DNA from 2 places in the Halomonas terrestris genome. Region 2 is predicted to be linked to the other one. Evidence: predicted binding sites of a transcription regulator. Region 2 holds the regulator's gene; the other holds the start of a gene.
The links. The regulator FNR, encoded in region 2, switches genes on or off when oxygen is low (the NO sensors DNR and NnrR bind a similar motif). The targets are predictions, from matches to a motif close to TTGATNTANATCAA.

Region 1 (3,652 bases), on a different contig from region 2:
TCCATGCGGCCTTCGCCGAGGACGATTATCGCGCCGCCGCCGAGCGCAGCAACCGGGCCGAGACGCCCAAGCCGCTGTCGGTCTACGTGCATATCCCCTTCTGCAAGAGCCTCTGCTACTACTGCGCCTGCAACAAGATCATCACCCACAATACCGAGCGGGCCGCCGAGTACCTCGAGTGGCTCAAGCAGGAGATCCGCGTGCAGGGTGCGCTGTTCGACGAGAGCCGCCGCATGACCCAGCTGCACCTGGGCGGCGGCACGCCCACCTACCTGAGCAACGCCCAGCTCGGCGAGCTGATGGCGGCGCTGGACGAGGCGTTTCACTTCGCCCCACCCGCCGAGCGCGAGTTCTCCCTGGAGGTGGACCCGCGCACCGTGACGCCCGGGCAGATCCACGAGCTCCATGACCTGGGCTTCAATCGCCTGAGCTTCGGCGTCCAGGACTTCGATGAGGATGTCCAGCAGGCCGTCAACCGGGTCCAGAGCGAGGAGCAGGTGGTGGCACTGGTCGAGGCGGCCCGCGAGGCCGGCTTCCAGTCGGTCAGCGTCGACCTGATCTACGGCCTGCCGCTGCAGACCGTGGCCAGCTTCGACGCCACCCTGGACAAGATCATCGCCCTGCGGCCCGATCGTATCGCCGCCTACAGCTACGCCCACCTGCCGGAGCTGTTCAAGGCCCAGCGACTGATCCGCCCCGAGGACATGCCGCCGCCGGAGCGCAAGCTGGAGCTGCTGGAGCTCACCATTCGCCGGCTGTCCGAGGCGGGCTATGTCTACATCGGCATGGACCACTTCGCCCTGCCCGACGACGAGCTCTCCCTGGCTCGCGAGAACGGCACCCTGCAGCGCAACTTCCAGGGCTACTCCACCCACGCCGACTGCGACTTGATCGGCCTGGGCATCACCTCCATCGGCAAGGTCGGCGACACCTACAGCCAGAACGTCAAGGAGACCGCCCAGTACCAGCACCGCCTGGAGGCGGGGCGCCTGCCGGTGTTCCGGGGCTACCGGCTCAGCGACGATGACCGCCTGCGTCGTGACGTGATCAACGCCCTGATGTGCCACGGCCGCATCGACTTCGCCGCCATCGAGGCCGCCCACGGCATCGACTTCCGGGACACCTTCGCCGATGCCCTCGAGGCGCTCGAGGAGATGGCCGCGGATGGCCTGCTGGCGATCCGCGAGGGCGAGATCGAGGTGCTGCCCGCCGGCCGGCTGATGATGCGCAACGCCGCCATGGCCTTCGACGCCTACCTGAGCCACGGCCCGGGGCGCTATTCGCGGACGGTCTGATTCCGCCGGCGCTCGACCTGCTCGATCCAGGCGCCGCGACGGAGGAGGCGCTGCCAGCGTTGAATGGCCTGCCGCCGCGCGGCATCTGGTCCCGGGCAACCTGCGCAAGCGGGTCATCGAGCGCCGGGGAAGGGAGTAGACGGCCTAGCGTTGATGGTCAAATTTCACGACATCTTGTGCTTGATACTGTCGAATGGTCTATATATGGTACGCAGCCGTGTCGGGCGGTCGTGCCGGGCGGGGCTTGACGCATGTCAGTGCGAATGTCTTTCATGAGGCCTAGGATGAGCGGTTCAGCGGCCTCGGCCGCATCGTCATCAGGAGCATCAGCATGTCCTTGCCTTTCCCGTCACTGCCCCTGCCGTCCCCCCCGTCCCCGGCCCGCCTGATCCGTGCCATCGATCCGCGGGTACCGGTGGGCGTCAAGCGCCGACTGGTGGCGCCGCTGCTCAACCGCACCTTCGCCGAGCCCCTGGCCGAGGGGGAGTTCGACGCCCTGGACGGGCGCCGCATCACCCTGGCCATCGAGGACCTGGGCATGGCGCTGACCCTCACCCTCGAGGACGAGCGCCTGACGGTGTGTGCCGAGCCCGGCGAGGCCACCATCCGCGGCGGCTGGCGCGAGTTCCTCTGCCTGGCCACCCGCCGCGAGGACCCCGACGCGCTGTTCTTCCAGCGCCGCCTGCTGATCGAGGGCGACACCGAACTGGGGCTGATGGTCAAGAACCTCCTCGACGGTCGCGAGGAGGGGCTGGCCCAGGGCCCCCTCGGCGAGCTGCTGGTCCGCCTGGAGCGGCTGGCTCGCCGCGATACCTGACCCAACCCGATAATTGCCACAGCTCCGGAGACCCGCCGAATGAGCACTTCCACCAAGGCCGTCAAGTCATCCAACGAGGTGCCCCTGCAGGCCCCCTCCCGCGACATCTGGGATGCCAAGTACCGCCTCAAGGACCGCCACGGGCGGCCCGTGGACAAGGACGTCTCCGCCACCTGGGAGCGGGTGGCCCGCGCCCTGGCGGCGGTGGAAGGCGACAAGGCCGACGAGTGGCTGCCGAAGTTCCGCTGGGCCCTGGAGAACGGCGCCATCCCCGCCGGGCGGATCATGTCCAACGCCGGTGCCGAGGCCTACAAGCCGGCGGTGAGCCTGATCAACTGCACGGTGTCGCGCACCATCCGCGATTCCATGCACGACATCCTCGACAGCGTCGTGGATGCCGGCATGACCCTCAAGGCGGGCTGCGGCATCGGCTACGAGTTCTCCACCCTGCGCCACAAGGGCGCCTTCGTGTTCGGCGCCGGCGCCGGCACCAACGGCCCCCTGGCGTTCATGGATATCTACGACAAGATGTGCTTCACGGTGGCTTCGGCGGGCGGTCGTCGCGGCGCCCAGATGGGCACCTTCGACGTCGGCCATCCCGACGTACGCGCCTTCATCGAGGCCAAGCGCGAGGCGGGCCGCCTGCGCCAGTTCAACCTCAGCCTGCTGATCACCGACGAGTTCATGGAGGCGGTGAAGAACGACGCCGACTGGCCGCTGGCCTTCCCGCTCCACGCCGGCGAGAAGGAGGACGTGGGGGCCGAGGAGCTGATCTACCGCGACTGGCCGGTGATCGAGGAGGGCTACACCGTCGACGCCGAGGGTCGCGTGGCCTGCCGCATCGTCGAGGTGATCAAGGCCCGCGAGCTGTGGGACACCATCATGCGTTCCACCTACGACTTCGCCGAGCCGGGCTTCATCCTGATCGACCAGGTCAACCGCATGAACAACAACTGGTTCTGCGAGGAGATCCGCGCCACCAACCCCTGCGGCGAGCAGCCGCTGCCGCCGGAGGGCGCCTGCCTGCTCGGCTCGGTGAACCTGACCCGCTTCGTCATCGACCCCTTCGGCAAGAAGCCGCGCTTCGACTGGGAGCGCTACCGCCAGGTGGTGGCGATCTTCACCCGCATGCTCGACAACGTGGTGGAGATCAGTGGCCTGCCGCTGGAAGGCCAGCGCCGCGAGATCGAGGCCAAGCGCCGCCACGGCATGGGCTTCCTGGGCCTGGGCTCCACCCTGACCATGCTCAAGATCCCCTACGGGTCGCCGGAGTCGCTGGCCTTCACCGAGGAGGTGAGCCGCAACCTGGCCGTCGAGGGCTGGAAGCAGGCCCTCGAGCTCTCCCGCGAGAAGGGCGTGGCGCCGGCACTGGCCGAGGACTACGAGATCACCCCGCGGATGATGCGCGAGCGCCCCGAGCTCAAGCAGGATGGCTACGAGGTCGGCGACAAGGTGCCCGGTCGCATCCTGCACGCCCGCTACAGCCGCTACATGCAGAAGGTCGCCGAGGTGGAGCCGGAGCTGGTCGCGGCGCTCGCCG
Region 2 (3,652 bases):
CCGCTGACGCCTCCGTCACGGATGGCGATACCCCCCCTCTCGACGCCCTCGACGCGAAGGGCAGGCGCGAGTTCAACAAGCTGCAGAAGCGGCTGCGGCGCCAGGTGGGCAATGCGATCATCGACTACGGGATGATCCATGAGGGCGACCGCGTGATGGTCTGCCTGTCGGGCGGCAAGGACAGCTACACCATGCTCGAGATCCTGCGCAGCCTGCAGCGCAACGCGCCGGTCAACTTCTCCCTGGTGGCGGTCAACCTCGACCAGAAGCAGCCCGGCTTCCCCGAGCATGTACTGCCGGAGTACCTGGACGAGCTGGGCGTCGAGTACCATATCCTGGAGCGGGACACCTACTCGGTGGTGAAGGAGAAGACCCCCGAGGGCAAGACCACCTGTGCGCTCTGCTCGCGGCTGCGGCGTGGTTCCCTCTACGGCTTCGCCGAGGAGATCGGCGCCACCAAGATCGCCCTGGGCCACCACCGCGAGGACATCCTCGAGACGCTGTTCCTCAACATGTTCTTCGGCGGCAGCCTCAAGGCGATGCCTCCCAAGCTGCTCTCCGACGATGGCCGGAACATCGTCATCCGCCCCCTGGCCTACTGCCGGGAGGCGGACATCGCCGAGTTCTCGAGGCTGATGGCCTTCCCCATCATTCCCTGCAACCTGTGCGGCTCCCAGCCCAACCTGCAGCGCCAGGTGGTCAAGGAGATGCTCGCCGAGTGGGAAGAGAAGCACCCCGGGCGCCTGGAAAACATGTTCAGGGCGGTGACCAACGTGGCGCCCTCCCAGCTCGCCGACCGCGAGCTGTTCGACTTCGCCGGCCTGGAGGAGAAGCAGGCCCGGATGCAGGCCGACCGGATCGATATCCTCAACGAGTAGCCGTAAGCCTTAAGCGTTAAGCCATAAGAAAACCCCACTGCCCTCGAGAGCGTGGGGTTTTCTGTGTCGGAATATTGCCAGGCTGATCAACAGTTTGCAGCTGGGGCGCAGCGCTTCAGCGGGCGCCTTCCTCCTCGGCGACCCGGGCCAGGGCCTCGAGGTCGAGGATGTTCACTTCGCGGCCGGACACGGCCACCAGCCCCTGGGAATGGAAGCGGCCGAGGATACGGCTCACGGTCTCCACGGCCAGCCCCAGATAGTTGCCGATATCGGCCCGGGACATGGAGAGGCGGAAGCTGTAGGGGGAATAGCCGCGGCGGCGGAAGCGGTCGGAGAGGCCGGCGAAGAAGGTCGCCAGGCGCTGGTCGGCGGTCTTGCGCGACAGCAGCCGCATCATCCGGCGGTCGTCGCGCATCTCCTTGCTCATGCTGCGGTAGAGCTGCGCGCGCAGTTCCGGCAACTCCTCGGAGAGCATGTCGAGGCGGTCGAAGGGGATCTCGCAGACGGTAGTGGTCTCGAGCGCGACCACCGTGCCGGGGTAGCACTCCTCGTCGATGCCGTCGAGCCCCACCAGCTCGCTGGGCAGGTAGAAGTTGGTCAGCTGGTCCTCGCCGCTGCCCTCGGTGGTGACCTGCTTGAGGCTGCCCGAACGTACGGCAAAGACGCTGGTGAAGGCACTGTCCTGGCGGAACAGGGCCTCGCCTTTCTTCAGGGGAGCACGGCGCCGGATGATGGCATCGAACTGGTCCATGTCCTGGACCTCGAGTGCCAGCGGAAGGCAGAGCGAACTGAGGCTACAGGTCTGGCAGCGGGTCTCGTGCAGCAGGGAACGCCGCCTGCCGGGCGCGGTATCAGGCATGCTCTCCTCCGTGATGGTGAGTCTGCCACCATTATGGAGGATTAACGCCTGGCGGCAAAGCATCCCTTTGGAGGTAGGTCCGCACCTCGCGGGAGGCGTTCCTCACAGGATACGGGAGTATCCCGTTGCCTGCTGCTCGGGCAGATGGGCATCGAAGGCCATGGCGATGTGACGGATCAGCAGCCGGCCGATCGGCGTGACGAGCAGCCGAGGACCGGTGCGAACCACCAGGCCGTCCCTCTCGGCCGCTTCCAGCCGGACCAGTGCGTCTGCCAGCCAGGCCTCCGCGTCGACCCCGTAGGTCCTGCCCAGTGCCTCGAGATCGAGGGTCATGTCGCACATCAGGCGCTCGATGGCGTGACGCCGCAGGCGGTCATCGAATGTCAGGCGCCACCCGCGGGCGGTGGCCAGGTGGCCGGTATCCAGGGTCTCCTCGTAGCGGGCGAGGGCCCGGTGATTCTGGGCGTAGACATCATCGACCCGGCTGATCGCCGAGACGCCGAGCCCGACCAGGTCGCACTGGGCGTGGCTGGAGTAGCCCTGGAAGTTGCGCTGCAGGGTGCCCTGGCGCTGGGCCACGGCCAGGGTGTCATCGGGGCGGGCGAAGTGATCCATGCCGATGTGCACATAGCCGGCCGAGGTCAGCATCTCGATGGTGGTATACAGCATCGCCAGCTTCTCCTCGGGCCCGGGAAGCTGCTCGGCCGGGATGCGGCGCTGGGGCTTGAAGCGCTCGGGCATGTGGGCGTAGTTGAACACCGAGAGGCGGGCCGGGGCCATGGCGATCACCTGCTCGAGGGTCTCGGCGAAGCTGTCGCGGGTCTGCAGCGGGAGGCCATAGATCAGGTCGAGATTGAGCGAGCGGAAGCCCAGGCGGTCGGCCTCGTCGACCAGCGATTCGGTCAGCACCCGGGGCTGGATCCGGTTGACGGCGCGCTGAACCCTGAGGTCCAGGTCCTGGACCCCGAGGCTGATGCGGTTGAAGCCCAGTGCCTGCAGGTGGCGAAGGGTCAGGACATCGGCCTCCCGGGGATCGATCTCGATGGCATAGTCGCGCTCTCTCGAGCCCGAGAGCCCGAAACGGGCATCGAGGCGATCGAACAGGTCGCTCATCTGGTCGAGGGTGAGGAAGGTGGGGGTGCCGCCCCCCCAGTGCAGCTGCTGGACCTCCCGCGAGGTATCGAGATGGCGCGAGGTGAGGACCATTTCCCGGTCGAGGCGCGAAAGGTAGGGCTCGACCAGTCGCGTATCCCTGGTGATGATCCTGTTGCAGGCGCAGTAGAAGCAGGTCTGGCGGCAGAAGGGGACATGCACGTAGAGCGACAGCGCCCGGCCATTGTCGTTGCTGCGCTCGAGGGCCGTGGTGAAGTCCTCGGCGGTGAAGGCTTCATGGAAGCTGGGAGTCGCGGGATAGGAGGTGTAACGCGGCCCGGTGGTGTCATGGCGGCGCAGCAGTGCCGTGTCCCAGGCGAACCCCCCTCGGTTCTCGCGCGTCGCATGAGCGGACATGACGGCACTCCGGATCGTGGATGTGGCTTCATGTTAGCGGGGGCTCGCCATGCCCGTGTTGAGCTGGGTCAAGCGAGGTCGAGTTCCTCGCGGCACTCAGGCATGGCCGGTGCCGGGCAGCAGGGTCCAGAGTTGCCAGAGGGCGAAGGCGATGATCGAGAGCGCGGCCAGGGTGCGGGTGGCTGGGTGGCGGATCAGGCCGCCGAGCTGGCGGGCCGCCAGCCCGGTGGCCAGCAGGGCCGGCAGGGTGCCCAGGCCGAAGGCGCCCATCAGCGCGGCGCCCCGCAGCGGGTCGGCCATGGCCAGGCTCCAGGCCAGCATCGAATAGACCAGCCCGCACGGTAGCCAGCCCCACACGGCGCCCAGCGCCACGGCCTGGGGGATCCTGACCACCGGCATCAGCCGC

Region 1: ubiT (ubiquinone anaerobic biosynthesis accessory factor UbiT) is a predicted target of FNR. The motif match lies at 1,540-1,553, and genes of this name have one in related genera.

The regions. Positions count from the first base shown of each region.
Region 1 is NZ_JBMHFZ010000001.1:357,538-361,189, forward strand. Features, by position in the region: gene hemN (oxygen-independent coproporphyrinogen III oxidase) at 1-1,295, shown strand, start outside; gene ubiT (ubiquinone anaerobic biosynthesis accessory factor UbiT) at 1,627-2,112, shown strand; gene ACOMD9_RS01710 (adenosylcobalamin-dependent ribonucleoside-diphosphate reductase) at 2,152-3,652, shown strand, end outside.
Region 2 is NZ_JBMHFZ010000012.1:39,129-42,780, forward strand. Features, by position in the region: gene ttcA (tRNA 2-thiocytidine(32) synthetase TtcA) at 1-878, shown strand, start outside; gene fnr (fumarate/nitrate reduction transcriptional regulator Fnr) at 994-1,737, opposite strand; gene hemN (oxygen-independent coproporphyrinogen III oxidase) at 1,840-3,246, opposite strand; gene ACOMD9_RS12570 (sulfite exporter TauE/SafE family protein) at 3,343-3,652, opposite strand, start outside.